4 regions of the Nocardiopsis sinuspersici genome follow, and region 3 is predicted to be linked to each of the others. Evidence: predicted binding sites of a transcription regulator. Region 3 holds the regulator's gene; each other region holds the start of a gene.
What was found. Region 3 encodes HrcA, which represses chaperone genes, less so after heat shock. Its sites were predicted from a motif close to TTGGCACTCTCNNNNNGAGAGTGCCAA; they were not measured.

Region 1: a site for HrcA is predicted at 4,460-4,486, ahead of NOSIN_RS18965 (FmdB family zinc ribbon protein). Genes of this name have one in related genera too.
Region 2: a site for HrcA is predicted at 6,033-6,059, ahead of groES (co-chaperone GroES). Genes of this name have one in related genera too.
Region 4: a site for HrcA is predicted at 3,783-3,809, ahead of groL (chaperonin GroEL). Genes of this name have one in related genera too.

Annotation. Positions count from the first base shown of each region.
Region 1 is NZ_MCOK01000001.1:4,389,750-4,397,560, forward strand. Features, by position in the region: gene NOSIN_RS18940 (MogA/MoaB family molybdenum cofactor biosynthesis protein) at 1-372, opposite strand, end outside; gene moaC (cyclic pyranopterin monophosphate synthase MoaC) at 365-874, opposite strand; gene glp (molybdotransferase-like divisome protein Glp) at 1,203-2,435, opposite strand; gene galU (UTP--glucose-1-phosphate uridylyltransferase GalU) at 2,595-3,533, opposite strand; gene NOSIN_RS18960 (5-formyltetrahydrofolate cyclo-ligase) at 3,704-4,321, shown strand; gene NOSIN_RS18965 (FmdB family zinc ribbon protein) at 4,504-4,899, shown strand; gene NOSIN_RS18970 (SAF domain-containing protein) at 5,060-5,710, shown strand; gene mscL (large conductance mechanosensitive channel protein MscL) at 5,934-6,338, shown strand; gene NOSIN_RS18980 (D-alanyl-D-alanine carboxypeptidase family protein) at 6,405-7,511, opposite strand.
Region 2 is NZ_MCOK01000001.1:4,308,249-4,316,059, reverse strand. Features, by position in the region: gene NOSIN_RS18635 (DUF6098 family protein) at 194-649, shown strand; gene NOSIN_RS18630 (zinc-binding dehydrogenase) at 819-1,787, shown strand; gene NOSIN_RS18625 (hypothetical protein) at 2,029-4,146, opposite strand; gene NOSIN_RS18620 (class I SAM-dependent methyltransferase) at 4,578-5,846, opposite strand; gene groES (co-chaperone GroES) at 6,185-6,493, shown strand; gene groL (chaperonin GroEL) at 6,609-7,811, shown strand, end outside.
Region 3 is NZ_MCOK01000001.1:826,994-834,804, forward strand. Features, by position in the region: gene NOSIN_RS03465 (DUF4870 domain-containing protein) at 1-31, opposite strand, end outside; gene NOSIN_RS03470 (DUF4870 domain-containing protein) at 78-407, opposite strand; gene NOSIN_RS27430 (hypothetical protein) at 396-818, shown strand; gene NOSIN_RS27435 (hypothetical protein) at 849-1,142, shown strand; gene NOSIN_RS03485 (DUF3097 domain-containing protein) at 1,475-2,350, opposite strand; gene hrcA (heat-inducible transcriptional repressor HrcA) at 2,532-3,545, shown strand; gene dnaJ (molecular chaperone DnaJ) at 3,550-4,692, shown strand; gene NOSIN_RS03500 (16S rRNA (uracil(1498)-N(3))-methyltransferase) at 4,689-5,426, shown strand; gene NOSIN_RS03505 (hypothetical protein) at 5,541-6,326, opposite strand; gene NOSIN_RS03510 (SigE family RNA polymerase sigma factor) at 6,323-6,853, opposite strand; gene NOSIN_RS03515 (histidine triad nucleotide-binding protein) at 7,173-7,523, shown strand.
Region 4 is NZ_MCOK01000001.1:4,523,739-4,531,549, reverse strand. Features, by position in the region: gene NOSIN_RS19530 (ubiquitin-like small modifier protein 1) at 141-419, shown strand; gene NOSIN_RS19525 (PadR family transcriptional regulator) at 600-1,175, shown strand; gene NOSIN_RS19520 (ATP-binding cassette domain-containing protein) at 1,864-2,835, shown strand; gene NOSIN_RS19515 (ABC transporter permease) at 2,832-3,638, shown strand; gene groL (chaperonin GroEL) at 3,975-5,606, shown strand; gene NOSIN_RS19505 (ABC transporter ATP-binding protein) at 5,929-7,749, opposite strand; gene NOSIN_RS19500 (ABC transporter transmembrane domain-containing protein) at 7,746-7,811, opposite strand, start outside.

The sequences.
Region 1 (7,811 bases), 3.6 Mb from region 3:
CCCGGCCAGGCCCCGCGACAGGATCGCCGTGGGCACGCCCTTGTCCCGCCCCGCGGCCCGCAGCGCCTCGGCGATCCCGGGGATCTCGTAGGACAGCAGCGGACGCGTCGCCTCGGGCGTGTGGTCGTGCGGGGTCAGGCCGGTCCCGCCGGTGGTGACGACGGCGTCGAGCCGCTCGTCCAGGGCGCGGACGAGCGCCTCCGCCACCGGCGCGCCGTCGGGCACCACCCAGGGGCCCACGACCACGCAGCCGAGCTCACGCAGGCGCTCGGCGACCACCGGACCCGAGCGGTCCGGGTAGACGCCCGCCGCCGCCCGGTTGGACGCCGTCACGACCGCGACGCGGGGCACACGGCCCCCGGACTCACTCACCGCGCCTCCAGTCGCCCTTCTTGCCGCCGGTCTTCTCCTCGACCCGCACCCGCGTGACCTCGGCCTCGGGGTCGATCGCCTTGACCATGTCGACCAGGCCGAGGGCGGCGGTCATGACGCAGGTGAGCGCCTCCATCTCCACCCCGGTGCGGTCGGCGGTGCGCACCGTGGCGCTGATCCGCACGCCCTCGTCCACGACGGCGAGGTCCACGTCGACGCCGTGCACGGCGATGGGGTGGCACAGCGGCACGAGGTCGGGTGTGCGCTTGGCTCCCTGGATTCCCGCGATCCGGGCGACGGCCAGGGCGTCGCCCTTGGGCACCTCTCCCCCGCGCAGCGCGGTGACGGCCTCCGGGCTGAGCAGCACCCGGCCGGTGGCGGTGGCGGTGCGCGCGCTCACCCGCTTCTCCGAGACGTCGACCATGCGCGCGGCGCCGGATCGGTCCAGGTGGGTGAACCCGGAGGGGTGGTCGGCCCCCTCCGGACGTGGGGTGTCGGTCATCGGCCTGCCAACTCTCCGCTCGAACACAGGGCGCGGCCGGGCCGGCCGCGCCATCACGACCGTACGACACGCCGGGGGCGCTCCGCCCGGCGACGGGGCGGTGGCGGCGGCGCGGAGGGAACGCCGCGGACGGAGGCCGCCGTTGTGGGCGGTGACGGACGCCGGCGGGGCGAGGCCGCGGCCGGAGGCCTTCGGCCGACGGGTGGTGGGCGGGAAGGGTCCACGAACACACCGGTGAGCGGGCTAGCCGGAAATGTTGCCGGTGTGACGCGTGGGACGGGCCGCACACCGTTCCGGTCACAGGCAAGGGGTGTCCGCCGAGCGTGCCCTAGGCGGGCTCGGGCAGGCGCAGCACCTGCACGGAGGCGCCCGCGGCCAGCTCGGTGACCTCCTCGGGCACCACCACGAACGCGTTGGCGCCGGCCAGCGCGGACAGCTGGTGCGAGCCCTGGTGGAGTGCCGGGGCCACCGTGGCGCCGGCGCTCGGGCCGTGCGGGGACTCCTCCAGCACCCCGCGCAGGAAGGAGCGACGCCCCTCGGGGGAGGTGACCGGCGCGGTCAGGACGGCCCGCGTGCTCGGCAGCGGGTCGGGGGCGAGCCCGCGCAGCCTGCGCAGTGCGGGGCGCACGAAGATCTGGAAGGACACGAAGGCGCTCACCGGGTTTCCGGGCAGCGTGACGATCGGGGTCCGGTCCGGTCCGACCGTCCCGAAACCCTGGGGCTTGCCGGGCTGCATCGCCACCTGGGTGAACTCCACGGTGCCCTGGCGGGTGAGCACCTCCTTGACCACGTCGTAGGCGCCCATGCTCACCCCGCCGGTGGTGACGACGATGTCGGCGCGCACCAGCAGGCCCTCCAGGGTGTCGAGCACCGTCTCGGGGTCGTCGCCGACGAAACCGTGGCGGTGGACCTCGCACCCGACGTCGCGGGCGGCGGCCGCGATCATGAAGCTGTTGGACTCCCAGATCTGGCCGGGACCGAGCGGGCGCCCGGGCTCGACCAGCTCCTCACCGGTGGAGAGCACCATCACGCGGGGGCGCGGGTACACGGGCACGGAGCGGCGTCCGACGGCCGCCAGGACGCCCATCTCCCCCGGACCGATCCGCGCGCCGGGCCGCAGCACGGTGGTCCCCTCGGTGACGTCGTCACCGGCGCGGCGCACGGCGTTGCCCACCTTGACCGGTCGGTCGACGGTCACCCTGGCGGTACCGCCGTCGGTCCACTCGACCGGGACCACCGCGTCCGCCCCGGAGGGCATGGGCGCGCCGGTCATGATGCGCGCGCACATGCCGGGCAGGACCGCGGTCGGGGAGGGGTCCCCCGCCGGGATGTCGGCGACCACCGGAAGCCGTACCGGGGTGTCGGGGGCGGCCGACGACAGGTCGGCGGCGTGCACGGCGTACCCGTCCATGGACGAGTTGTCGAAGCCCGGCAGGGACACGGGCGAGACCACGGCCTCGGCCAGCACGGTGCCGTGCGCCTGGAGCAGGTCCAGTTCGGTCGGCTCGGGATCGTTGATCAGGGCCAGGACATCGGCGACGTGCTGCTCGACGCTCTTCACGGGGTTCCTTCCGGTTCGCGGTTCCTGTGGTGAGGCGTCCTCCGCTTCTCGGGAGGCGTCTCACGGCCCATTCTCACCGCGTCCGGCCCATCGCGTGGCGGACCCGGTCCGCCGGGCCGCCGTCGTTTCCCGGCCGGAGCGGTCGGGACGGGGAGCCCGTCAGGGGCGCCCGGCCTCCCGGCGGTCGACGAAGTCGCGCAGCCAGGGCAGCAGTTCCTCGGCGAGGTCGGGGCGGCGGCAGGCGAAGTCCACCACGGTACGGATGTAGTCGGCCTTGTTGCCGGTGTCGTAGCGGCTGCCGCGGAACAGGACGCCGTGCACCGTACCCCCGTCCTCGGGCTTGCGCCGGGTCAGTTCGAGCAGGGCGTCGGTGAGCTGGATCTCGCCGCCGCGGCCGGGCGGGGTCTCCTGGAGGATGGGGAAGATCGCCGGGTCGCAGACGTAGCGGCCGATGATGGCCCAGCGGCTCGGCGCCTGCTCGGGCGCGGGCTTCTCGACCAGGTCGGTGACGGTGACGACGTCGTCCTCCTCGGTGGGCTCGATGGCCGCGCATCCGTACAGGGACACCTGTTCGGGCTCCACCTCCATGAGCGCGACGACGCTGCCGCCGTGCTTCTCGCGGACCTCGATCATGCGGCGCAGCAGGTCGGCGGACTCGATGAGGTCGTCCCCCAGGAGGACGGCGAACGGGTTGTCGCCCACGTGCGCCTTCGCGCACAGCACCGCGTGGCCCAGGCCGCGCGGCTCGCCCTGGCGGACGTAGTGCATCTGGGCGAGGTCGTTGGACTCGCGCACCGACCGCAGGCGCTCGTCGTCGCCCTTGGCCTCCAGGGCCTCCTCCAGTTCGTAGGCCCGGTCGAAGTGGTCCTCGATGGAGCGCTTGCTGCGGCCCGTGATCATCAGGACGTCCTGGAGATCGGCGGCGACCGCCTCCTCCACGACGTACTGGATCGCGGGCTTGTCCACGATCGGCAGCATCTCCTTGGGCGTGGCCTTGGTCGCGGGCAGGAACCGCGTGCCGAGACCGGCCGCGGGCACGACCGCCTTCGTGACGGTTCCCGGGTCGAAGGATCGCTTCTGGTCGGTGGAGTCGTTCATGTCGGCACTTTAGGGCAGTCCTCCGCCGTCTCGGCGACCCCACACACTGCCGGGCCCCAAGAAGTTCCGACGGTTTCGGGAGGAGGGCGGCGAACCGCCATCCGGCGTTCACCGCGCGGGGCAGCCGGCCGGGCGGCCCGCCCGGGCCGCCTCGGTGCCACACTTGGGCCATGGACGAGAGCGAGCGGCGCGCGGCCAAGGGCCGCCTGCGCAGGGGATTCCTGGAGCGAAGGCGCAACCGCGGCCCCGAGGAGCGCTCCCGGGCGGGCTCGGCGGTCCGCGACACCCTCATGGACCTCTCGTGGCTGGCCATGGGCGGGACGGTCGCCTGCTACTACTCCGTGGGCGGCGAGCCCGACACCCGCAAGCTGGTGACGGCGCTGTGGAAGCGCGGCACGTACGTGCTGCTGCCCGTGTTCCTGCCCGGCGGCGACCTGGACTGGGCGGCCTTCGACGGGCCGGACACCCTGGCCCCGGCCGGCCACGGGCTGCTGGAGCCCGTGGGCCACCGGTACGGGCCCGAGGCGCTGGCCCGGGCGGACGCGGTGGTCTGTCCGGCGCTGGCCGTGGACCGGCGGGGAACGCGGCTGGGGCGGGGCGCCGGCTGCTACGACCGGGCCCTCGCCCGCAAGGGCCCGCACACCCCGGCGATCGCCCTGGTCCACGACGAGGAGTTCGTGGAGTCGCTGCCCGCGGAGCCGCACGACCGCCCGGTGGACGCCGTGGTCACCCCCGGGGGCGGCCTGCGGGTGTTCGGCGCCGGCGTGTGGCCGGTCGAACGGACCTGAACCGGACGAGGCGGGATGAAACCCACCCGCGGAAGCGTTGTCACCGGCGGTCGCGCAGCGACGATCCGGCATCGCGCCCCCGAGGTCCGTGTTCGGTGCCAGGCCCTGTCACGCCTCCGGTCGGCGAGCGCGTACTATTTAGCAGTCAACGGGCGAGAGTGCCAGCAAGGAGGACCCGAACAGTGCCTACGTACCAGTACGCGTGCACCGAGTGCGGCGCCCAGATGGAGGTCGTGCAGAGCTTCAGCGACGACGCGCTGACCGTCTGCCCCGAGTGTGAGGGACGCCTGCGCAAGGTGTACTCCGCCGTGGGCATCGTGTTCAAGGGCTCCGGCTTCTACCGCACCGACAGCGGCAAGAGCTCCAACAGCTCCGTGCTCACCGGTTCCGGCGAGGGCAAGGACGGCGGCGACTCCGCGGCCTCCGACTCGTCCGGCTCCTCCGACTCGTCCTCGGACACCAAGAGCTCCTCCGGTTCCGAGACCAGCACCGCGAGCACGGCCAGCAGCACCACCAGTAGCAGCACCGGTAGCAGCAGTAACACCAGCACCAGCAGCAGCACCGCCGCGGCCAGCTGAGTCGCAGGGCCGTTGACGCCACCGCGCCGCCGAGTCCTCGGCGGCGCGCGGCATGTCCGGCCCACGGGGCGGGACACGCGTTCCGCGGGTCCTCGGAGAGGATCCCGACGGGGCCTGTGGACAACGCCCGAACGGGCCCCTCACGGCCTAGCGTCGAACCATGGCCGAAGCCCCACTCCCCTACCGGCACCGCCGGATGGCCGTCCGCCTCCTGGACCGGTACCGGCGCCTCCTCGCCACCCTCCTGACCGCCGCGGCGCTCGTCAGCGCCGTCCTGGCCGTGCGGCCCCTCCCCGCGCCCACCGTCCAGGTACTCGTCGCCTCCCGTGACCTCGACGCCTCGGGTCCCCTCGCCGAGCACGACCTCGCCGAACGCTCCCTTCCCGCCGACGCCGTGCCGAGCGGCGCGCTGGCGGTCGGGGACCGGGCGGCCGGACTCCTCCTCAACGCCCCGGTGCGCCACGGCGAGGTGATCACCGACGCCCGCCTGTCCGACCCTCCCGCACGGCCCTACGGCCGCGACCTGGTCGCCGTGCCGGTGCGGGTCGCCGACCCCGGTGTCGTGGACCTGCTCTCGCCCGGCAGCCGGGTGGACGTCCTCGCCGCCGGTGGACACGACGACCTCGCGCCCACCAGGGCGGGTCCCGCCGTGGAGGTGGTCGGCGACCGTCCCGTCCTCGCCCTGCCGGAGGGGGCGGGCCCGGGCGGTGAGGGAGGCGCGCTGATCCTCATCGCCGCCACACCCGCCGAGGCCAGGAGCCTGGCGGGCCACGCCGCCACCTCACGGCTGTCCGTCACCATCCGGGGCTGAGACCACACCCCCGGCGACGGGAGCCGGCCTGACCCCGCGGACCTTTCACCGAAAGAACCGCACCACCGCGCCGGTACGGGCACCATGGACACGCGGCGCCCCCACGGCGTCCGTCCGTGTACGTCCGCGCCCCGCGCGGACACAGCGGTCAAGACCACACTCCCAGCCATCGGCCCCCACCACCCGTGGAACCGGGCCCACACGTTCGATAGGGCTGTCCTCCATGCAAGGCTTCAAGAACTTCCTGCTCCGGGGAAACCTGGTGCAGTTGGCGGTCGCGGTCGTGATCGGCGCGGTCTTCGCCGAGCTCATCACCGCGTTCACCGAGGGGTTCATCACCCCGCTGCTCGGGATCTTCGGCGGTGTCCCGGACTTCAGCGATCTCTACTTCGAGATCAACGGGAGCCGCTTCCCGTACGGCGCGTTCATCGACGCGCTGATCTCGTTCCTGATCACCGCCGCGATCCTGTACTTCCTGGTGGTACTGCCCACCGCCAAGGCCCTGGAGCGGTTCGCCAGGGCCGAGGAGAGCACCACCCGCGACTGCCCCCACTGCTTCAGCCAGATCGACAAGAGGGCCGCCCGGTGCGCCAGCTGCACCAGCGAGGTCGTCCCGGAACCCGCCTGAGCGGGGGTCCGAGAACACCGGGGGCGGCCCCGCACGGGGCCGCCCCCGGGGCGCGTCGGCGGGGCGTCAGCGGGTGTACTCCCAGTGCCAGGGCTCGAAGGGGCTCGACTTGGCCCAGGCCGGATGGATCCAACCGAAGTCGGCGCCGTTCTCCTCCATCCAGAGCCAGCGGTCGGACCTGTAGTTCTGGATGCCGCATCCCAGGTCGAGCGCCTTCCCCAGCCCGTGGTTGCTCGTACCGGGCACCGCCGCGAAGCCGGGCGCCACCTGCGCGTAGACGCGGTGCTGGTTGGGCAGGTCGCGGTAGGCGCTGGTGATGCACATGTTCTCGCCGTACTCGTCCACGTACCTCGCGTTGAGCTTGAGGAAGTCCACGGCCGCGTCGGCCCGCAGCCTCTTGTCGTCGTAGAGGTCGCAGAGGGCGCTTCCCGGGAGCAGGCCGTTGGCGGCACCCTCGGCGTTCGCCGCCGCGGCGGGGTCGCAGTCGGCCGCGGCCATGTAGGCCTCCGGGTCGATGCCGCGCTCCTCCAGCTCCGTGACGAGGTCGTTCGTGGTCTCCTCGGAGCGCTCACGCAACTGCTCGATGTCCGCCGCCAGCTCGACCTGCTCCAACTGGGTGGTGGTCTGTAGCTCCTGCGCCTCGCTCGCCAGCTCCTCCTGCTTCTCGCGCAGGTCGGTGGCCTCCTGGATGAGCGCCTGGTTGTCCTCGGAGATCTTCGCCGCGTAGGACTGCGTCTGCAGGTCGTCGTTGAGCGATCCCGAGGCCAGCACGGCGAGCATTCCGCCGTCGGGCAGCTTGTACAGGGTGCTGGCCAGTTGGGCCAGCGGCTCGCGCATCTCGCTGAGTTCGAGCTCGGTCTGCTGGAGTTCGTAGAGGGTGTCGATGAGCTCCCCCTGGGCCTCCTCCAGCGCCTCCTGGCGCTCGACCTGCTCGTCGGTGGCCTCCTCCAGCTCCTCCGAGGCGGCCTCGGCCCGTTCCCGGAACTCCTCCAGGCTGGCCTCGGCCGGGTCCAGTGCCGAGGCGGGGATCGGCGCGACGAGCAGCGCGGTGACGACCACGAGCGTCACCGCTTGGGCGAAACGGACGCGGTAGGACATCGCGAAGGCGGTCAGTACCCCGCTGCCACCTGGCACGCGAGACCTGCGCCGCGCCGCATCAGAAGTGAACGGCACGAATGATCCTCCGGCTGCTTTCCTCGAACACCTACCCGTGGCCGCAAGGCAACGTACTACATGTCCACATGCGGCCACACGAGACCGTTGCACCGGGCGAAGCGAGCCGTGCGCGGACTCCCACCCACCTCACCGCCCCCTGTTCCCGCCTTCGGCGAAACACCTGGTCATCACTGCGCGGGTCGAAGTCACACCCCGGTTCTCACAGCAACCAGAGACGCTTATGTGGACATAACACAATAAGTGCCATGAACAACATCACACCGCTCCAGGGCAACCAATCGTAGGTCAGCGTACTCC
Region 2 (7,811 bases), 3.5 Mb from region 3:
GACCTCCTCGACCACCGGTCCCCGCGCCCGGGCGCCGACCCGCACCCGGGCGCCGGGAACGGCGATGACCCTGGCCGGCCCATTCGGACGAACCGGATGGGTCGGCCAGACCACGTACCCCCCGTCCCCGTCCACACCTCTCACATCGCTCACCGGGGGTGTTCTCCGAGAGTGGGCGGGGTAGTCGGGCCGTATGGACGCGACCTCACGGCGCAACGGCGCGCGGACGCCCCTGCCGACCATCACCGGCCTGGCCGAACTGGCGGAGCTCGTCTCCGAGCACGACCGCCTCTACCTGCGCTACTCCGACGGTCCCGACCAGGACCGCCGCTCCGTGAGCAAGGACTACGAGAGCGGGCTCGAACTCCCCGGGCTCTCGGTCACCGTCCTGACACCGGAACCCTGGTGGACCCGCCCGCCGGAGGACTGGCTCGCCCGCCAGGTCCGCAAGTACGCCTCGCTCGTGGAGGAGGACCCGGAGCGGTGCGGGTGGGTGCTCCAGGGGCGCACCGTCGCCCACGGCCCGGACCACGAACCGCTCCTGGACGACGTCCGGCCGATCGCCTACCTCTCCGAGGACGTGATGGAGGAGGCACTGGACAGGTACCGGCGTGACTTCGAGGCGGGGCGCAGGCCGACGGACCCGTAGGCGACCGGACCACCGGACCACTCGGACCACTCGGACCGCCCGGCCGCCCGAACCGCTCGGTCACCCGAACCACCGGACCACCGAACCACTCGGACCGCCCGGACCATCCGGCCGCCCGGGCACGGCCCGGGGGTGGAACCGGGTTCGGTCGCCGTGGTTGGCTCTGGGTATGTTCGCTATCACCGCAGCACGCATCGCGCCCGAGGACCCCGTCTCCGGCCTGGAGGCGGGCGAGCGCCCCGACCCCGAGCCCCGCGAGGGGTGGACGGCGGTCGACGTCAGAGCCGCATCCCTCAACCACCACGACCTGTGGAGCCTGCGCGGAGTCGGGCTCAGCGAGAAGCGCCTGCCCATGGTCCTGGGCTGCGACGCAGCCGGAGTGGACGAGGACGGCAACGAGGTCATCGTGCACGGGGTCGTCGGGGACCCGTCCGCCGGGGGCGGCGACGAGACCCGCGATCCCCGCCGCTCCCTGCTCTCGGAGGTCCACGACGGCACCTTCGCGGAGAGGGTCCTGGTACCCCGCGGCAACCTGGTGCCCAAGCCCGAGGAACTGAGCTTCGAGGAGGCCGCCTGCCTGCCCACCGCGTGGCTCACCGCCTACAGCATGCTCTTCGGCAAGGCCGACCTGCGTCCCGGTTCCACGGTGCTGGTGCAGGGCGCCGGGGGAGGGGTGGCCGCGGCGCTCATCCGCCTGGCGGCCCAGGTCGGCCACCGGATCTACGCCACCAGCCGCAGCGAGGAGAAGCGGACCAGGGCCCTGTCCCTGGGCGCCCACGCGGCGCTGCCCACGGGTGAGCGCCTGCCGGAGAGGGTGGACGCGGTCTTCGACTCGGTCGGCCAGGCCACCTGGGCGCACTCCCTGCGCTCCCTGAAGCCGGGCGGCGCCGTGATCACCTGCGGCGCCACCAGCGGGGACGCGCCCCCTGCCGAGCTCAACCGGGTGTTCTTCCTCCAGTTGAGGGTCATCGGCTCCACCATGGGCACCAAGCAGGAGCTGGACTCCCTGGCCCGGATGTGCGCCCGCACGGGCGTGCGCCCCGAGATCGACCGGGTGCTGCCCCTGGCCAGGGCCGGGGAGGGCTTCCAGGCCATGGCCGACGGAGAGCAGTTCGGCAAGATCGTCTTCACGGTCTGACCTGCTCGGGTACCGCCGGGGCCGGCCGCGCCCCTCCCGGCCCGCCCGGGCACCCGGTGGCCCCGGTTCCCCGTCGGCGTCCACGGAAGACGGGGAACCGGCGGCACGGTGGCGTTCTGGCGCGTGAGCGCCGCTCACCCGTGCCGACGCCTCCGAACACGCGAAGGGGGCCGGGACACCCCGCGGTGCCCCGGCCCCCACCGGTCCGTGTCCGCCCGGCGGTCACCGGGCGGACGGCGTCCTACTCGTCGTCCTCGTCGTCGTCGAGGCGGCGCTTCTTCTTGCCCTCCCGGTTCGGGCGCAGCAGCGCCTCCGCCAGGGCCAGCACGGTCTCCTCCAGGGAGGTGAACCGCTTGGTGATGTCGTCGTGGGAGTTCTCGACCGCCTCGGTGACGGTCTCCTCCATCTCGTGCCGGTCCGGACGCTGCTTGAGCTCGCGCAGCACCGGCGTCACGGACGAGGTGACGTGCTCGTCGATCTCGTCCAGCTTGCTGCTGTGGTCCAGTTGGGGCCGGTCCACCAGCTCGGTCAGGCGGCGGTGCAGCTCGCTGACCTCCATGGTCTGCGGGAGCTGGTTGAGCCGCTGGTTGAGCGCCTCCAGCCGGTCGTCGAGGGCCTCCATACGGCCGTCGACGCCCTCGAAGTGCCCGCTGACGCCCTCGAACTGGCCCTCGACCCCGTTGACCCGGCCGTCCAGGCCGTCCAGGCGACCGTTGACACCGTCGATACGGCCGTCGATGCGGTCGATCTTGCCCTCGACGCTCTCGAAGCTCCCCTCGAAGTGGCCCTCGAAGGTGTCGAAGCGGTCGGTGAGGCGGCCCAGCTCGTGGTCCACCTTGCCGGTGATCTGCGACAGGTGGTTGTCGACCTTGCCGGTGATCGACTCGCGCTGGCGCTCCAGACGCTCGTCCAGGGCCGCCCGGTGCGCCTCCACCTGCTCGGTGAGCGTCTCGGTCAGCGCCTGCGAGCGCTCCTCGGACTCGGTGGAGAGCTTGTCGCCGCTCTCCCGGACGAACTCCCGCAGCTCGGCGAAGTCGGCGGTGACGCGCTCGGCGTCCTCGGCGATCCGGGAGCTCAGGGCGTCGGTGCGCTCGACCATCGCCTCGCGCAGGCGCTCGGAGGTGGCCTCGGCGTGCTCCCGGGTCTCGGTGCGGCCCAGCTCCATCTGCTCGTTGAGCTCGGTCAGGCGCTGGCGCAGGTGGGTGCGCAGCTCGGTGAGCGACGACTCGTGCTTCTCGCGCAGCTTGGCGAGCGAACCGGTGACGTCGGCGACGGCCGCGGTGGTCTCGGCGTTGTTCTCCTCGGCCTGGGTGCTGAGGTAGCCGACGCTCTCGGTGAGCTTGGCGGCGAGGGCCTCGTGGCGCTCGCCCGAGGCGGTAGCCAGGGCGCCCAGCTCCTCGGCCAGGGCCGTGGTGCGCTCGCCCAGCTCGCCGGTGTTCTCCTGCAGCCGGGACAGCAGGGTCTCGTGCTGCTCGGCGGTGCGCTCCTCGAAGGAGGTGCGCAGCCGGTCGGTGCGCTCCTCGACGAGCGTGCTCAGCTCGACGGAGGCCTCCTCCAGCCTGGCGGTGACGGTCTCACTCAGCCGGGTGTCGGCCTCGGTGAGGGCCTCGCGGCTCTCCTGGACGGCGGAGGTGAGGCTCTCGCGGCTGGCGGCGACGGCCTCGGCGAGCTCGGTGCGGCCCTCGGACAGGGCCTCGGAGATCTCCGCCCGCCCGCCGGCCAGGGCCTCGGTCAGCTCGGTGCGGCTCTCGGCCAGCCCGGTGGTGAGGGCCTCGTGGCGGCTCTCCGAGGCCTTCGACAGCGCCGACAGCGACGCCTCGACGGCCTCGGTCTTGGCGGTGAGGGAGGCGAGCGCGGTGTCGAGGGCGTCCAGGCGCTCACCGAAGGTGTCGCTCAGCCCGTTGAGGCGCTCCCCGAGCTCGGTGACCTGCTCGGCGGTGCGGTTCCCGGTCTCGGCCATCCGCTGCATGCGGGTGAGCGCGGTGTCCAGGTGCCCGGCGACGCGGTTGGTGTCCGCGCGCAGGGACGGCAGGTCGGACAGGGGTTTGACCTGCTGGCCGACGACCTCTATGTGCTCGGCCAGGGTCTCGGCCCATTCCGGCGGACGGGCCAGGAAGTCGTCGATACGGCTGTTGGCCGTGGCGACCGATTCTGAGAGGGAGGTGAGTTCACGCTCACGCAGTTCGCGGAGCAGCCATTCCATGCCTTCGAGGCGCTGGCGCATCTCTTCGCTGACCGCGCCCTGCGACTTCTGGTCGGAGACGTGCTCCTGTGCGGCTTGGGAGAGCAGGTCGCGCATCCGGTCGGAGATCCCGGCCTGGCCTCCCCCGTTGAGGAAGTTGTGATTGGTCTGTTCCACCGAGGTGCTCCTTATTTTGCTGGCGCTCCCGTGCCCGTCCGGGGGGAAGGGACGGTGGGTTCCGGGCGGGACGGGTTCTCGATGGTCCCCGGGCGGGCGGCGCTCCCGCACCAATACTGCCTCGTCGTAATTAGAGTGTGACGGTGTGTATACACAAGAGGCGAGGTCCATGTTCTGGTCGAGCCGCGTGGCGGTTCAAACAACCATGGCCTTCCGGGTGAATCCATGAGAAGGGAAAGAATTCAACGGTCGCCAGTTTAACGACACCGACTCCTCCCTCCCCAAGGAGCGGCCAAAGATGTGGGCTCGGAAGGTAACGATCTGGCCCCTGCCCGTGACCCGGTGAGGTGGAACACGGCTCCCGCGCCGCGAATGCTCCCCCCGCTTCCGCACCCAGCCCCGCGTACGGGCTCCTCCTCCCGCGCACCCGCTCAGTCCGCGGCGGGGCCCCCGGCCTCGCGGCACAGCAGGCAGAAGGGCCGGTCGCCGATCCGGGTGAGCACGACCGTCACCGACTCGGGGCCGGACGCCCGAAGGTCCCGGCGCAGTTTCTCGGTGTCCACCGCCGAGCCCCGCTTCTTGACCGTCACCGTCCCGGCGTTCAACTTCCGCACCGCTGAGCGCAGCCGCTTCAGGGAGAACGGCAGCACCTCCAGGACCTCCAGCACCCGCCACAACGGTGAGACGGTCCTCGTGTCCGCCGTGAAGTAGGCGATCCGCTCGTCCAGCAGGGCGCCGTCCACCCGGGCCGCCGCCTCTGCCACCAGGTGCGAGCGCACCACGGCCGGATCCGGGTCGTACAGGTAGCGCCGGGCCGCGGCCACCGGGGCCGGGCCCAGGCCGGGGTCGGCGTCCAGGTGCGCCACCGCGCCCTCGCGGGCCAGCAGCCCCTCCCGCTCGTGCAGCACCGTCGCCCGGCGCCGGGGTCCCCCGGCCAGCGCGCCGAACCACAGCGCCGTCTCCTTCAGCTCCCCGTCCACCGAGATCCACTCGGCCGCCGCGTCCTCGGGCAGCGCCTCGTGGGGGATGCCCGGCGCGGCCTTGAGGCAGGCCGCGCCCGAGGCGGCGGCCAGCCCGGCCGCCACGTCCCACGGCGGGGAGTAGGCCGCCGGGTCGAACACCCGGCCGCGCCCGCCCCGACGCGCGGGGTCGCAGAACAGCAGCGGGTACCGGCCGGGCGCGGCCTCGGCGGCGTCGCCCTCGCGGACCCGGGCCAGGCCGGACAGTCCGAGGGCCTCGATGTTGGCACGCGCCACGGCCACCGTCAGCGGGTCGGCGTCCACGCCCTCCACCGGGACGCCGCGCTCGGCCAGCGCCAGCAGGTCCGCGCCGACCCCGCAGCACAGGTCGCCCGCTGCGGCGCCGTCCAGGACGGAAGGGGCGGCCCGCGCCATCCGCTCCGCGCGGTGGTCGGCCACCACCCGCCGGGTGGACTGCTCCAGGCCGTCGGGGGTGAAGAACATCCGCTCCGCGCGGTCGCCGAACTTGGCACGGCCGCGTTCGCGCAGCAGCACCTGGGTCAGGACCGCGTTTACCAGCTCCGAGACGGGTAGACCGGGGTCGAGATCCGCCACGCGCGGATCGCCGCGCAACCTGGAGGCGGCGGCCAGCCGGTCACGGGCGGCGGCCTTCGGGTCGATCCCCGCCAGCACCTCCCGGCCCGCGTCGGTGAGGAGCGCCTCGAAGGCGGGCACGTGCATGGGTTCCCCCGAACGTGGAAGAGCGGTCGGCGAAGGAGTGTCCGCGGTCGGCGGGTCCGCCTGTTCCGGCTGCTCCGGTCCTCGCGAACGGGCCCGGCCGAAATCCCGACGGATCCGGGCGCCCGGCCGCCGGCACCCCGGGCGGGGCCGGGGTCTCCGACGGGGGGTCACGGTCACGTTTCCATTCTGGCACTCTCGGGGGTAGAGTGCTAATCGCGACGAGGCCGGTCTGGCACCCGCGACGACAGGCCGCCGTGGTCGCCCCTTTTTCGCAACCGGTCCGTGCGCCAGTGCGGGCCGAAGACTGGACACCAAACCTTGAAGGGGGAGGTCACACCATGTCGACCGCCACCAAGACCGTGCTGAAGCCGTTGGAGGACCGCGTCGTGGTCCAGACGCTGGAGGCCGAGCAGACCACTGCTTCCGGTCTGGTCATCCCGGACACCGCCAAGGAGAAGCCCCAGGAGGGCACCGTCCTGGCCGTGGGCCCCGGCCGTCTCGACGACAACGGCAAGCGCATCGCCCTTGACGTGAACGTCGGCGACGTCGTCCTCTACAGCAAGTACGGCGGCACCGAGGTCAAGTACGACGGCGAGGAGTACCTGGTTCTCTCCGCCCGCGACATTCTCGCGGTCGTCGAGAAGTAGGTCCCGACGGGGCCCGGCACTCCGGGCTCGGAGTCATCCGCATCCCGCACCGGTCGGCACATCGCCGGGCGGGCGGGATGCCCGTTTTTTGACCAGCCGAAGAGGAAGTATTCCTATGCCGAAGATCCTGGAGTTCGAGGACGACGCCCGCCGCGCCCTCGAGCGGGGCGTCGACCGCCTCGCCAACGCCGTCAAGGTGACGCTCGGCCCGCGCGGCCGCAACGTCGTCATCGACAAGAAGTTCGGTGCCCCCACCATCACGAACGACGGTGTGACCGTCGCCCGTGAGATCGAGCTGGACGACCCCTACGAGAACCTGGGCGCCCAGCTGGTCAAGGAGGTCGCCACCAAGACCAACGACGCCGCCGGTGACGGCACCACCACCGCGACCGTCCTCGCCCAGGCCCTCGTGCGCGAGGGGATCCGCAGCGTGGCCGCCGGCGCCTCCCCGATGTCCATGAAGAAGGGCATCGACGCCGCCGCCAACAGGGTGTCGGAGATCCTGCTGGAGCGCGCCCGCCCCGTCGAGGAGCGCGAGGACATCGCCTACGTCGCCACCAACTCGGCCCAGGACGCCCAGATCGGCGACATGATCGCCGAGGCGTTCGACAAGGTCGGCAAGGACGGCGTCATCACGGTGGAGGAGGCCCCGACCTTCGGTCTGGACCTGGACTTCACCGAGGGCATGCAGTTCGACAAGGGCTACATCTCGCCCTACTTCGTCACCGACGGCGACCGCCAGGAGGCGGTGCTCGAGGACGCGCTGATCCTGATCCACCAGGGCAAGATCAGCAACCTCAACGACCTGCTGCCCCTGCTGGAGAAGGTCCTCCAGAACAACAAGAAGCCGCTGCTCATCATCGCCGAGGACATCGAGGGCGACGCCCTGGGCGCCCTGGTGCTGAACAAGATCCGCGGCACGCTCGACGTCGCCGCGGTCAAGGCGCCCGGCTTCGGCGAGCGCCGCAAGGCCATGCTCCAGGACATCGCCGTCCTCACCGGCGGCCAGGTCATCGCCGAGGAGGTCGGCCTGTCCCTGGACAACGCCGACATCGACACGCTCGGCAGCGCCCGCCGCATCACCATCACCAAGGACACCACCACCATCGTGGACGGTGCCGGTGAGCAGTCCGAGGTCGAGGACCGCGTTCGCCAGATCCGCAAGGAGATCGAGGCGAGCGACTCCGACTGGGACCGCGAGAAGCTCCAGGAGCGCCTGGCCAAGCTCGCGGGCGGCGTGTCCGTCCTGCGTGTGGGCGCGGCCACCGAGGTGGAGCTCAAGGAGAAGAAGCACCGCCTCGAGGACGCCATCTCGGCG
Region 3 (7,811 bases):
GGTCCTCGGGTGGATTGCTGGGGTAGGACATCGTTGGTTCCTTTGCGCGGACGAGTCGGACTACACGCGGGCGGGGATCACTTCAGCAGACGGATACTCACCGGATAGCGGTACCACGTTCCCTTGTTCGCGCCGCTGGCACCTAGGACGCCGAAAACGATGGCGCCGATCCATATCAGGGCGATCAGGAGGGAACCGATCCAGGACATCTCTGGGAAGAAGATACCCAGACCGATGAAGACGACCCAGGCGAAGACGTACGGAATCAGCAGGGTGAGCTGGAAGTTCGCCGCCTCCGACGCGTGGTGGCGCACGAAGGGCGACTGGTTGCGCTTGGCGAGGTAGACCGCCAGCGGCGGGATCCACCCCAGGCAGGCGACCACGAAACCGGACAGGTGGGCGAGCATGGCCACCAGCGTGCCGTCGTCGCCGCCGGGCTGCTGCTGGGCCTGGCCGGGGGCACCCGGCGGTCCGTACGCCGCGGGGGCTCCCGGGTACTGGGGCTGCTGGCCGTAGCCCGGCTGCTGGGGCTGGCCGTACTGGGGCTGCTGGCCGTATCCGGGCTGTCCGTGACCCGGCTGGGCCCCGGAGGGCTGTCCGTAGGCGGGCTGGCCGCCGGAGAACTGCTGCCCGTACTCCTGCTGCCCGTAGCCGGGCTGTGGGGCCTGGGGCTGCTGCGGTTGCCCGTACCGGGGCTGCTGCTGGTCGTACCCGGGCTGTTCGGGGCCACCGGGAGGAGCGAAACCGGGCGGCTGCTGTCCGTAGGCGGGCTGGCCGCCGACCTGTTGTCCCTGGTCGGGCTGGGGTGCGTACGGTGACTGGGCTCCGGAGGGCTGTCCGTAGGCGGGGTGGGCACCCGGCGGTCCGTACGCCGCGGGGGCTCCCGGGTACTGGGGCTGCTGGCCGTAGCCCGGCTGCTGGGGCTGTTCGTACCGGGGTTGCTGGGGCTGGCCGTACTGGGGCTGCTGGCCGTATCCGGGTTGACCGTGACCCGGCTGGGCCCCGGAGGGCTGTCCGTGGGCGGGCTGGCCGCCGGAGAACTGCTGCCCGTACTCCTGCTGTCCGTACTCTTGCTGCCCGTAATCCGGCCGCTGTCCGTGGCCGGGCGGCTGTTCCTGGTCGGGCTGGGGTGCGTACGGTGACTGGGCTCCGGAGGGCTGTCCATAGGCGGGGTGGGCCCCCGGCGGCTGTTCGTACCGGGGCTGCTGCCCGTACCCGGGCTGCCCACCCGAGGGCCGGTCCTGGTCCGGCTGCCGGGGCCTGTCGTGCTCCTGCTGCCCGTCGTCGGGCTGCTGCCCCTGGTGGGGGTCCTCCGGGGACGGGGGATTCGTCGGGGTCTCGCTCATGCTCTTCCTTGGCTCCGCTGGTGGGATGCGGTTCTCGTACTACCGGGCTGTACCGACGACCGCGCAGGGCCGGAGGCGGGGAGGACCCGAGGCGCCGACGGCGCCGACACCTCGCTCTGGGCGAAATCCTAGGTCCTGCCGCTGTTCCCTTCGTGCGGCGCTTCCTGGGGGAGGTCCGGGTGCGGTCCGGTGACGAAGTCGATCAGCTCCTCCACCCGGCCGAGCAGGGCTGGCTCCAGATCAGCATAGGTACGGACCGATCCCAGGATCCGGCGCCACGCCTCGCCCGTCTCCATCCGCCACCCCAGAGCCCGCACGACCCCCTCCTTCCAGGGAACACCGCGCGGCACCTCGGGCCAGCCCGCGATGCCCACGGCACGCGGCCGCACCGCCTGCCACACGTCGACGTAGGGATGGCCGGCCACCAGCACGTGCTCGCCGCGCACCTGTTCGGCGATCCGCGTCTCCTTGGAACCCGGTACCAGGTGGTCCACCAGGACCCCCAGCCTCCTGCCGGGGCCGGGTGAGAAGTCCGCCACGATCGACGGCAGGTCGTCGATCCCCTCCAGGAACTCGACGGCCACCCCCTCGACGCGCAGGTCGTGGCCCCAGACCCGCTCCACCAGTTCGGCGTCGTGGACGCCCTCGACGTAGATCCGGCTCTCCCTGGCGGTGCGCGCTCGCGCGCCGGGCACCGCCACCGACCCGGAGGCGCTGCGCAGCGGCCCCCGCGGAGCCGCGGCGGGGCGCACGAGCGTGGCCGGTTCGCCCTCGACCAGGAACGCGGCCGGTCCGAGTTCGAACACCCGGCGGCGGCCGTGCCGGTCCTCCAGGGTCACGGTCGCCTTGTCCCAGGTCACCACGGCCCCGCAGAACGCCTCGTCGGCGTCCTCCACGACCAGGTCACGGGCCAGGGGCACCTCGCGCACGGCCCCTTTCCCGGGCCTGCGCCAGTCCCCGGCGAGCACGTCACGGCCGTAACGGCTGTTTCCCTTGGTTGCCACGGTCGTGCAGTCTACTGGTGCGGGGCCTCGGCCCCCTGCGGTGGTGGCGCGTGCCGCCGATCCGGTGGGAAGAAGGAAGGAAGAGGCCGCGTCCCGGTGTTCTACCCACCGGTAGCCGACCGGGTTTGCGGCCGGGCATAGAATTAGCACTGAGGACCATGGAGTGCCAGGAGGTGGCGAGTTGCTGGATGAGCGCAAGCTCGCGGTCCTGCGTGCCGTCGTCGAGGACTTCGTCAACACCAACGAGCCCGTGGGATCCAAGGCGTTGGCCGACCGTCACCGGCTCGGCGTCTCCCCGGCGACGATCCGCAACGACATGGTCGCTCTGGAGGAGGACGGCTACATCACCCAGCCGCACACCAGTGCCGGCCGGGTGCCCACGGACAAGGGGTACCGGCTCTTCGTCGACCGGCTCTCCTCGGTCAAGCCGCTCTCGTCCGCGGAGCGGCGCGCCATCGAGTCCTTTCTCACCGGCGCCGTGGACCTCGACGAGATCGTCGCCCGCACCGTGCGGCTCCTCTCCCAGCTCACACGCCAGGTCGCGATCGTCCAGTACCCCTCGCTGACCCGCTCGTCGGTTCAGCACGTGGAGCTGATCCCCCTCGGGACCCAGCGGGTCATGATGGTCGTGATCACCAACACGGGCCGTGTCGAACAGCGTGTCATCGACGGTTTGGGCGAGATCAACGAGACCGCCGTCAACGACCTGCGCGGCATGCTCAACCGGGCCATCTCCGGGCTCTACCTCGGCGAGGTTCCCGGCGCGGTGGAGGACCTTCCCTCCCAGGTCCCGCCCGAGCACCGCCACATGGCGCTGTCGGTCCTCTCCGTCCTTCTGGAGAGCCTCGTCGAACGGCACGAGGAGAAGATCGTCCTCGCGGGGACGGCCAACCTCGCCGCCGTCGACTTCGCGGCCAGTCTGCGGGACGTCCTGGAGGCACTGGAAGAGAACATGGTCCTCATCCGTTTGTTGGGAGAGGCGAAGGACCCGTCGATGCTCACGGTGCGCATCGGCGCGGAGAACTTTCACGAGGGACTCAGATCCACTTCCGTCGTCTCGGCCGACTACGGTGTGGGAAACCAGTCGCTCGCCAAGATCGGCGTGGTGGGGCCCACCCGGATGGACTACCCCGGGACGATGGGAGCAGTACGCGCCGTGGCTCGGTACATCGGACAGATTTTGGCAGGACAGTAACTCAGTGGCCAGAGACTATTACCAGGTTCTCGGGGTGCGTCGGGACGCCTCCAAGGACGAGATCAAGAAGGCCTACAGGCGGCTCGCACGCGAGCTGCATCCGGACATCAACCCGGACCCGGCCACCCAGGATCGCTTCAAAGAGGTGACCCAGGCCTACGAGGTCCTCTCCGACGAGAGCAAGCGTCGGATGTTCGACATGGGACAGGATCCGTACGCCCCCGGCGGGGGCGGCGGCGCCGGAGGCTTCGGCGGCGCGGGCGGATTCGCCTTCGACGACATCATGAACGCGTTCTTCGGCGGAGGCCAGCCCGGTGGGCGCGGCCCCCGGGAGCGGGTCCGCCGCGGCCGCAGCATCAAGATCCGGGTCGAGCTGGACCTGGCGGAGACCGCGTTCGGGGTCAGCAAGGAGATCACCTTCCCCACCGCCATCCTGTGCGAGACGTGCCAGGGCGAGGGGACGGCGGCCGGGTCGCACCGCACCACGTGTGACATGTGCCACGGCCAGGGAGAGGTCTCCCAGGTCACCCGGTCCTTCCTGGGCCAGGTCATGACCTCCCGCCCCTGCCCGCAGTGCTCGGGCCAGGGATCGGTCATCACCAACCCCTGCGCCGACTGCGCGGGCGAGGGCCGTGTGCGCGAGAAGGTCACCCGGACCGTCAAGATCCCCGCGGGCGTCGACGACGGCACCCGCATCCAGCTCGCCGGCGAGGGGGAGGTCGGCCCCAACGGCGGGCCGCGGGGCGACATCATCCTGGAGATCCTCCAGCGCCCGCACCCCACCTTCGAGCGCCGCGGCGACGACCTGCACTGCACGGTGACCGTTCCCATGACGGCCGCCGCGCTGGGCGCGTCCTTCGCCTTCGACACCCTCGACGGGACCGAGAACATCGACCTGCGCCCGGGCACCAACTCGGGCCACGTCATCACCCTCCCCAACAAGGGCGTCAGCCACCTCGACGGCGGCGGCCGGGGCGACCTGCGTATCCGCGTGGACGTGGAGACCCCGGGCAAGCTGGACGAGGAGCAGGAGGCGCTGCTGCGCAAGTTCGCCGAGCTGCGCGGCGAGGACCAGTCCCCGGGCCGCTTCAGTCCCGGGCACGGCAGCTTCTTCGCCAAGATCCGCGACGCCTTCGGCGCGAAGTGACACCACCGGTCTTCCTGGTCGGTACCGCGGACCTCGCGGCCGACCGGGTGACGGTGGGCGGCGCCGAGGGCCGCCACGCCGCCGTGGTGCGGCGCGTCCGGGAGGGCGAGACCGTCGACCTGTCCGACGGCCGGGGCCTGGTCGCCCGCTGCACCGTGGCCGCGGTGGCCAAGGACCACATCGTCTGCGCGGTGGTGGAGCGCCGGGAGGACCCGGCCCCCCGCCCCCGCCTGACCGTGGTCCAGGCACTGCCCAAGGGCGACCGGGGCGAGCTGGCCGTGGAGATGATGACCGAGGCCGGGGCCGACGCGATCGTGCCCTGGTCTGCGGAGCGCTGCGTCACCCGCTGGAAGGGCGAGCGGGCGGCCAAGTCGCTGGCCAAGTGGCGTGCCACCGCCCGTGAGGCGGCCAAGCAGGCCCGGCGCGGACGGCTGCCCGAGGTCGCCGACCTCGCGGACCGCTCCGCGGTGGCCGACCTGCTGGCCGCCGCCGACCTGGGGATCGTGCTGCACGAGGACGGCGACGACCGCCTGTCCGAGCTGGAACCGCCCACCGGCGACGGCCCGGGAATCGTCCTGGTGGTCGGTCCCGAGGGCGGCTTCTCCGACACCGAACTCGACGCGTTCACCGGCGCGGGCGCGGTCCGGGCGCTGCTGGGCCCGAGCGTGCTGCGCACCTCCACGGCCGGGGTCGCGGCGCTGTCGGTGCTCCAGGCGCGCACCGGCCGCTGGTAGACGCCGTTCCCCATGTCCCTCCCGCCCACGCGGACACAGGGCCACGCACACACGAGAGGCGCCCCCGACCTTCGGGTCGGGGGCGCCTCTCGTGCGTGCGTGGGCGGGTGCGGGTCAGCTTCCCGACGCCGTCTTGCTGGTGGTGTCGCCGTCGGCGGTGCCGGTTCCGACGGTTCCGCCGGTGTCCTCGCCACCACCGCCGGTGCCGGTGTCGCCTCCGCCCTCACCGCTACCGGTGTCCTCACCGCCACCGCCGGCGCCGGTACCGTCCTCGCCGGTGGCACCGTCGCCCTCACCCTCGCCGGTACCCTCGTCGCCGCCGGTGCCGGGACTGGGCTTCTCGACCGGCTCGCAGCCCTCCTCCTCGGCGGCGCCGGCCTCACCGTCCTCGCCGCTGGTCGCCGTCGGGGAGGGAGAGGGCCCCTCCACGGGCTCCGGGCACGTGGAGGCGGTCTTCGGGTCCTCCTCGGGGGCGGAGCCCTCCTCCTCGACCTCGGGGCTGGGCGAGGCCGCAGGCTTCTCCGGGGGCACCGGTTCCGGCTGGGTGGTGCCGTCGACGGAGCCGGTGGAGGGATCGGGGACGGCCACGTCCTCGCTCTGGCCCCGCTCGGTGAGCGTGCCCTCGCGGTCGGCGCCCGCGGGGACGATCTCCAGGACGTGGTCGCGCACCTGGGGACTGGACATGATCACGGAGGCGGCGATCAGGGTGGCCCCCGCCACGGCCAGCGCGGGACGTAGCCAGGGCAGGCCGAACCAGATCGAGCCGCGGTTGCGCTCGGTGCGCTCACGAATCAGGTTCAACGCCTCGGGCGAGGTCGTGACCGTGTCGGCCTCGGCTTTGAGCAGCTGGCGGAGCTGCTCCTCGAACGGGTCGTTCGTCGGATCTGTCGGGCTGGTCATGTCGTCTGCTCCAGAACAGAGCGGAGCGCGGAGATGCCGCGGGATGTGTGGCTCTTGACCGCGCCCCGGCTGATCCCCATGGCGTCCGCGATCTGGGCCTCGGACAGGTCGCCGTAGTACCGGAGCACGATGGCCTCTCGCTGACGGGTGGGTAGTTTGCGCAGAGCGCGAATAACGGCTTCGCGCTCCAACAGGTTCATGGCGCCGTGTTCGGCGCTGGGTGCGTCGGGCAGGGCCTTGGGTGCGTGCTTCTCCACGACCGCCCTGTGGCGGAGCACGGACCTGGCCTTGTTCACCACGGCCTGACGGAGGTAGGACAGGGCCTTGTTCGGATCGCGCAGGCGGCGCCATGCGTTGTGCATGGCGACGAACGCGTCCTGGACGACCTCCTCCGCGGTCGCGTGATCGCGGACGAGCAGTGCGGCGAGCCGAACGAGCGGACGATAGTGCTCTCGGTAGAGCTCCGTCACGGCGTGGTCGGCGTCCCACTCCACCGAGAGAGGAGCCGTGGTGGCTCCAGCCACCATGGTTTCTGTCGTCACATCAGTTCGACGCACACCCTTGTCGCGGGGTTTACGAAAGGGCATACCTCTTCTTTTCCAGGTAGACGTGCGTTTCAATCCGAACACGTGGAAACTCGGCCGGGGCCGGACGGAGCCGACGACCTGACGCGCACGGGTGGAAAGACTATCGCGACTGGAACTCAGACCAAGGCCGAACAGGCTTCCGGAAGATCACGAAAAGACTGTTTCCAGTCGTTCTTCCACGGTCGACCTGCGGCATCATGGTCCCGGACGACCCGAGGCGGCGGCCACGACGGCGGCCGCACAGACGGAAAGGTTCTCGATGGCCCAGGACGACTGCCTCTTCTGCAAGATCGTGAAGGGGGAGGTACCCGCCGAGATCGTCCGCGAGAGCGAGCGCACGGTGGCCTTTCGCGACATCAACCCCCAGGCGCCCACGCACGTGCTGATCATCCCGCGCGAGCACTACCCCACGGCCGCCGCGGCCGCGGCGGCCGACACCGGCCTGATCGACGAGATCGTCCGCGAGGCGCACGAGGTGGCCACCGCCGAGGACGTCGCCGACCTCGGGTACCGGCTGGTGTTCAACACCGGAAGCGGCGCAGGGCAGACGGTCTTCCACCTCCACGGGCACCTGCTCGGCGGCCGCGGCCTGAACTGGCCCCCCGGGTAGCCGCGCCTCCCCGGGAACCCCGCTCCACCCGCTCCCGGGCGCCCGAGGGGGTGGGGGACCCGCCCCGCCCCCAGCACCCCCGCGGGTGCCCGCGGCGGAGCCCCGGCGGGGCCGGGATAACGGATCGATCGGGGTGGGAAGCCGTTGGTAGACTCGAGGCCGTGGGCTCCGAGGGTTCGGTGTGACCGCTGGGAACGCCGGCGAGGAGTCCGGCCCGACGCCGTCGTCCGCGGCGGCGGGAACCGTACACGAGGCGCGCCGCCCGAGAAGGGGCGGGCAGGCGTCGGA
Region 4 (7,811 bases), 3.7 Mb from region 3:
GTCGTGCAGAACCCTGGCGGCGCCCGAACCAACACCCTCCGGGGTGGATGCGCCGGAGAACGAGCCCCGGCCCCCGTGGCCCCGGTGCGTCCGCCGGGGCCCGCACCAGCCCGCAGTCTCCCACCAGAAGGAAGTCCGCCATGAGCGCCAGCGTCCGCGTGCCCACCATCCTGCGCACCTACACCGACGACGCCTCCGAGGTGACGGCCAAGGGCAACACCCTCGCCGAGGTCCTCGACGACCTGGAGGCCAACCACCCCGGTATCCGCGCCCGCATCCTCGACGACAGCGGCAAGGTGCGCCGCTTCGTCAACGTCTACGTCGGTGACGAGGACGTGCGCTTCGAGAAGGGCCTGCAGACCGAGATCGCCGACGGAGCCCAGATCTCCATCATCCCGGCGGTCGCCGGGGGCTGCTGACCCGTCGACGAGTCCCGAAGAGGGGCGGTCCCGGCTCCGGAGGGGGAGCCGGGACCGCCCCTCTCCGCTTCGCCGACCGCGGCGCCGCGGACTGTGGCGCCGCACACCCGGGCGGAGGCACCGGTGCGCCGTACCGGCCCTCGTAGGCTGGGGGAGATCTGCGGTTGAACGAGGGTGGAGATGTCGGCGACGCGGCTGTTGGTCCTGGGTGTGGTGCGCATGGAGGGGCAGGCCCACGGGTACCGGGTGGGTCGCGCGCTCCTGTCCTGGGGGGCCGAGGAATGGGCCAACATCAAGTGGGGGTCCATCTACCACGCCCTGCGCAAGCTCTCCCAGGAGGGCAAGTTGCGCGAGTTCGTCGCCGAGGGGGACGAGGTGGTCGACCGCACCTCCTACTCGATCACCGAGGACGGCGTCGCGGAGATCCACCGGCTCCTGCGCCGCGGGCTGACGCGCAGGGACGACCCCGCGATGCTGTTCGCGGCGGTCACCCTGATGACCTCGCTGCCGCGCGGCGAGGTCGTCGACCTGCTGCGCCGGCGGCTGGAGCTGCTGGAGAAGACCAGCGGTGAGCTGCTCCCCTCCGAGAGCCGGGGCGAGCCGGGGCACGTGCGCGAGCTGTTCAACCTCTGGAGGGGCACGATCGACGCCGACATCCAGTGGACGCGGAACCTCATCGCCTCCCTGAGAGCCGGGGAGTACACCATGGCCGACGACGCCCCCGACGCCTTCGGGCTGCCGCCGGCGGAGTCCTAAGCCGTGTCTCCTGGAGGCTCCGCTGCGCTGTGCCTCGTGCTCGTGCGCCGCAGGTATCGGCGCCCCTGCTGTGTCGTCTTTGAGGCTTCGCTGCGCTTTGCCTCGTGCTCGTGCGCCGTAGGTACGGGAACCTTCGGCCCCTGCGGTGCGCCCGCTCGTACCTCACGGACGCACCTGCGCGGCCTCCAGAACCCCGTCGGCGCCCTCGCTGTTTTGTTTTTGAGGCTCCGCTGCGCTTCGCCTCGTGTTCGGGCGCCGTAGGTACGGGAACCTTCGGATCCTCCGGTATGGCGGCTCGTTCCTCGCAGCCCCACCTGCGAATCCTCCAGAACCCCGTCGGCGCCCTCGCTGTGTTGTTTTTGAGGCTGCGCTGCGCTTTGCCTCGTGTTCGGGCGCCGTAGGTACGGGAACCTTCGGATCCTCCGGTATGGCGGCTCGTTCCTCGCAGCCCCACCTACGAATCCTCCAGAACCCCGTCGGCGCCCTCGCCCCCGGCGGAACAGGACCGAGTCCACCGAACGGAACCTGGACGTACTGACCACGTTCGCCGGGCACTCCCCGAAGCACTGACCGGAGGGGGACGCGTCCGCGCGCGGGCGGGCGGAGACCGCTCTTACTAAAATTTGAATATCCCGTTCGGGTGGTGCACACTCGTCCCGAGTTCAAGTTTTAATAGGAAGGGGGCCGGATGATCCGTACACGTGGCCTGACCCGGAACTTCCGGGTCGGCAAGGAGGTCGTCGAGGCCGTCCGCGGCGTCGACATCGACGTGGCCGAGGGCGAGCTCGTCGCCCTGCTCGGACCCAACGGGGCGGGGAAGTCCACCACGCTGCGCATGCTCACGACACTGCTGGAGCCCACGTCGGGAACGGCCGTGGTCGCCGGACACGACGTCTGCGCCGAGCCCGCGAGGGTGCGCCGGGGGATCGGCTTCGTCGGCCAGGGCCACGGCGCCGGGGACGACCAGCGGGCCGGGGAGGAACTGTACACACAGGGGCTGCTGTACGGGCTCGACCGGCGCACCGCGCGCCGCCGTTCGGGCGAACTGCTCGACATGCTGGAACTGGGCTCCGCCGCCGACCGCGTGGTCACCAAGCTCTCCGGCGGCCAGCGCCGGCGGCTCGACATCGCGATGGGGCTCATCCACGAGCCCGGGCTGCTGTTCCTGGACGAGCCCTCCACCGGGCTCGACCCGCACAGCCGCGCCAACCTGTGGGAGCACATCACCGGTCTGCGCGAGCGGCTGGGCACCACGGTCGTGCTCACCACCCACTACCTCGACGAGGCCGACGACATGGCCGAGCGGGTCCTGGTCATCGACCACGGCAGCGTCATCGCCGACGGCACCGCCGACGAGCTCAAGGGCAAGGTCTCCGGGGACCTGGTCGCCTTCTCCGTGCCGGACGAGGAGCACGCGCGCGCCGGTGCCGGGGTCGCCGAGCGGACGCTCTCCTCCGGGGCGGCCGAGGTCGTCACGGCGCCGGGTCGCGAACCCGAGGTGCGCCTGCGGGTGGAGCGCGGGGACACCGTGCTGCCCGAGCTGCTGCGCGCGCTGGACTCCGCCGGGGTCCCCCTGCTCACGGTCCGGGTGCAGCGGCCCACCCTGGACGACGTGTTCCTGACCCTGACCGGCCGCAGCCTGAGGGAGGAGAAGGCATGAGCGCCCACGAGGGGACCGGAGGGTCCGTGGAGACGACGGAGCGGGCGTGGCGGCCGAGCCTCCTGCGTGACACCGCGACCGTCTTCTCCCGCCAGATGAGGCCGGTCCTGCACCGGCCGGTGATGCTGGCCTTCGGCATGTTGCAGCCGGTGCTGTACCTGGTGCTGTTCGCACCCCTGCTGACGGGGCTGGCCGGAGCCGAGGGCGAGAACCCGTGGCAGTGGTTCGTCCCCGGCCTGCTGGTCATGCTGGCCCTGTTCACGGCCGGGTTCTCCGGCTTCGGGCTGCTGCCGGAGATGGCCTCCGGAGCGCACGAGCGGCTGCTGGCCGCCCCGGTGAGCCGGGTGTCGCTGCTGCTCGGCCGGGTGCTGCGCGACGTGGCGACCATGCTGGTCCAGATGGTGCTCGTCATCGTGCTGGTGGTCCCGTTCGGGCTCCGCGTCTCGGTGGCGGGCGCGGTCGTGGGGCTGCTCCTGCTCGCGGTCCTGGGGACCGGCCTGGCCACGCTGTCGTACCTGACGGCCATGGCGGTGAAGCAGACGTACGTGTTCGCTCCGGTCCTGCAGACGGTGATCATGCCGCTGATGCTGCTGTCCGGTGTGCTGTTGCCGATGGAGTTGGCGCCGTCGTGGCTGTACGCGCTCTCGCGCGCCAACCCGGTGGCGTACGTGGTGGACGCCGAGCGGGCGCTGTTCGCCGGTGAGTGGGGCGCCTCGGTCGGGATCGGCTGGGCGGTGGCGGTCGTGCTGACCGTCGCGGCGCTGGCCGTGGGCTCGCGGGCGATGCGCCGCCTCAGCTCCTGACCCGGTGCCCCGGCCCCGGCCCGGGGCGCCGGCTCCGGTCCGGGCTTCCCTCCGCTGTCCGCTGAGCGCGGAAAACCTGGGTGTTATGTGGTGTTTGTGCAGGTAGATACTGGGATGGGCCGGAGTGAAATCGTGACCACATCGTTTGCACTCTCGGGGGCCGAGTGCTAAAAATGGATCTGGTTAGCACTCGCCTTCACTGAGTGCTAACCGGAGCGAGGCTGCGAGACCGCGGCACCCGGCAGCAGGGTTGCCGGAAGTTCCGTGGTCGTCCGTCGCGGGCGCACGTCTCGTCCCATCGCGTATCAGCCCGGTCACGGGAGGACAAGAACTCATATGGCAGCCAAACTGATCGCGTTCGACGAGGAGGCCCGTCGCGGCCTCGAGCGCGGCATGAACCAGCTCGCTGACGCCGTCAAGGTCACGCTCGGCCCGAAGGGCCGCAACGTCGTTCTGGAGAAGAAGTGGGGCGCCCCCACGATCACCAACGACGGTGTCTCCATCGCCAAGGAGATCGAGCTCGAGGACCCCTGGGAGAAGATCGGGGCCGAGCTGGTCAAGGAGGTCGCCAAGAAGACCGACGACGTAGCGGGTGACGGCACCACCACCGCCACCGTGCTCGCCCAGGCGCTCGTCCGCGAGGGTCTGCGCAACGTCGCCGCCGGTGCCAACCCGGTCGGTCTCAAGCGCGGCATCGAGCTCGCCGTCGCTCGCATCAACGAGGAGCTCGGCAACATCTCCAAGGACATCGAGACGAAGGAGCAGATCGCCTCCACCGCCTCGATCTCCGCCGGCGACCCCCAGATCGGCGAGACCATCGCCGAGGCCATGGACAAGGTCGGCAAGGAAGGCGTCATCACCGTCGAGGAGGGCCAGACCTTCGGGCTGGAGCTCGAGCTCGCCGAGGGCATGCGCTTCGACAAGGGCTACATCTCGCCCTACTTCGCCACCGACCTGGAGCGCATGGAGACGGTCCTTGAGGACCCCTACATCCTCATCGTCAACTCCAAGATCTCGAACAACAACGAGTTCCTGCCGATCGTCGAGAAGGTCCTGCAGGCCGGCCGTCCGCTGATGGTCATCGCCGAGGACCTGGAGGGCGGCGCCCTCCAGACGCTGGTCGTCAACAAGATCCGCGGCACCTTCAAGTCCGTCGCCGTCAAGGCCCCGGGCTTCGGTGACCGCCGCAAGGCCCAGCTCGGCGACATCGCCGTGCTGACCGGCGGCCAGGTCATCACCGAGGAGGTCGGCCTCAAGCTGGAGAGCACCGAGCTGGACATGCTCGGCCGCGCCCGCAAGGTCGTCGTCACCAAGGACGAGACCACCATCGTGGACGGCGCCGGTGACGCCACCTCGATCGCCGGTCGCGTGAACGAGATCCGCAACGAGATCGAGCGCACCGACTCCGACTACGACCGCGAGAAGCTCCAGGAGCGCCTGGCGCGCCTGGCCGGCGGCGTGGCCGTCATCAAGGCCGGTGCCGCCACCGAGGTGGAGCTCAAGGAGCGCAAGCACCGCATCGAGGACGCCGTCCGCAACGCCAAGGCCGCGGTCGAGGAGGGCATCCTGCCCGGCGGTGGCGTCGCGCTGCTGCAGGCCAGCGTCCCGGCGTTCGAGAAGCTGGAGCTGGTGGGCGACGAGTCCATCGGCGCCGACATCGTCCGTCGCGCCATCGCCGAGCCGCTCAAGCAGATCGCCGTCAACGCCGGTCTCGAGGGTGGCGTCGTGGCGGAGAAGGTCCGGAACCTGGAGCCCGGTTTCGGTCTGAACGCCGCCACCGGCGAGTACACCGACCTGTTCAAGGACGGCGTCATCGACCCGACCAAGGTCACCCGCTCCGCTCTGCAGAACGCGGCTTCCATCGCTGGTCTGTTCCTGACCACCGAGGCCGTCATCGCGGAGAAGCCGGAGAAGGCCGGCGCTCCCGCCGGTGACCCGACCGGTGGCATGGGCGGCATGGACTTCTAGCAGGTCCCGATACCTCGGGTCCTCGGACCCGCAGGCGTCTGAGGTCCGGATACGCGACCTCGCCCGCGACGACCGGGCGGCCCCTCGGGGCCGCCCGGTTTCGCTGTTTCCAGGCGAAGCGGGCAAGGACGGCGCTGTCCTTCGCGGAAGGCCGAGGCTGTTCCGCGGAGTGTCGCGCGGACGGGTGCACGGAGCGTCGGCGTCCTGTCCGAAGGTGCGGGGATCCGGCTGCCGGAGCCCTTCGGCGTCGAGCCCGACACGTCCGGCTCTTCCGGCCCCGGCCGGTGGCCGGCCTGAGGCCGTCGACGGGGACCCGGCCGCGTCAGCCCTGACCGTGCCAGGCGTGCCACAGGGCGGCGTAGGAGCCTCCGCGTGCGATCAGCTCGTCGTGGCCGCCCAGCTCGCTGATCCTGCCGTCCTCCACCACCGCGATCCGGTCGGCGTCGTGCGCGGTGTGCAGCCGGTGCGCGATGGCCACCACCGTGCGGCCCGACAGCACCCCCGCGAGCGAGCGCTCCAGGTGGCGGGCCGAGCGCGGGTCCATCAGCGACGTGGCCTCGTCCAGCACCAGCACGTCGGGATCGGCCAGCACCACGCGGGCCAGGGCGAGCTGCTGCACGCGGGCCGGGTCCAGCGCGGCGTTGCCCGAACCCACCCGGGTGTCCAGCCCGTCGGGCAGCGAGCGCACCCAGTCGTCTGCGTCCACGGCGGCCAGCGCCTCCCACAGGTGCTCCCGGTCCACCTCCGCGGCTCCCTCGGGCAGGTCCAGCGCCAGCGCCAGGTTCTCGACGACCGTCCCCCGGAACATGTGGCTCTCCTGGCTCAGCATGATCGCCCGTCCGCGCCGCGCCTCGGGAGCCAGCCCCGACATGGACACCCCGCTCACGCGCACGCTCCCCGAGGTCGGCGGGTGCACACCGGCGACCAGCTTGCCCAGGGTCGACTTGCCCGCGCCGCTCGGTCCCACCACGGCCAGGCGCTCCCCGGGCCGCAGGAAGAGGTCGACCCCGTGCAGCACCTCCACGTCGGTGTAGGCGAACCGCACGTCCTCCAACCGGACCTCGCCCGGCCTCCCGCTGGAGGGCGCGTCCGACTCGGAGGGCTCCTCGGCGAGCTCCACGCCCAGCAGCCTGCGCAGACTCGTGAACCCCATCATCAGGCTGTCCACCTGGTCCAGCAGCTGGTCCACCGGGCGCCCCATCTGCCTGCTGAGGAAGACCGCCGTGGCGACCTCCCCCAGGCTCAGCGATCCGTCCACGTACAGCAGGCCCGCCACCAGGAAGGTCAGGGCGATCGGGAACATGTACCCGACCTCCAACGGCGGGTACCAGACGCACCGCAGCCACAGCGTGTACCGCTCCGCCGCGTAGGCGCGTCCCACCCGCCGCTCGTTGAGCGCGATCTGGCGGGCCTGCCGGCCCAGCGCCTCGATCGTGTGCGCGCCCTCCACGGTGTCGGTCACGCCCTGGGTCAGCTCCGAGTAGGTGGCCAGCTCGCGCACGTACCCGTTCGGCGCCCTGCGGGCGTACCAGCGAGTGGACACCCACAGCACCACCAGGGACGGCGCCCATGCCAGGAGCAGGGCCGGATGCAGGACGGCTATCGCCGCGACGACGATCACCAGGGTCACCGCGCTGACCGCCATCACCGGCACCGAGAAGCGCACGGTGTGGCTCAGGTGGCCGATGTCGCGGCCGGTGCGCGCCACCAGGTCACCCGTGCCCGCGCGCTCCACCACCCCCAGCGGCAGCCGGAGCACCGCGCGTACGAACTCCTCGCGCAGCTCCGCCAGCACGGTCTCGCCGAAGCGGATCGAGGCCGCCACGGACGCCAGGGTGAACCCGGCGTGCAGCACCAGCGACACGACGATCAGCGCGGCGAGCACGTCGATGCGCGAGGAGGCCCCTTCCGCCCGCACGGTGTCGATGATCATGCCGAGGACCCAGGGAGAGGCCAGCGCCATGAGCGCGGCCAGGCCGTACAGGGCCACGACGACGGAGAACTGGGTACCGTGCTCCCGCCCGGCGCGGCGCAGCCGGGCCCACGCGGTGGGCACGGACGCGACCGGCAGCCCGGTCGTGTGGTACTCCCGCGGTGCTCCGGCCGTACCGGCGGGCTCGGCGCGGTCGGCGGTCTGGGTCATGTCTTCCCCTCCGTGGGGACGGCGCGCAGGACGGTGGCGGCGTAGCGGGGGGACGCGGCGAG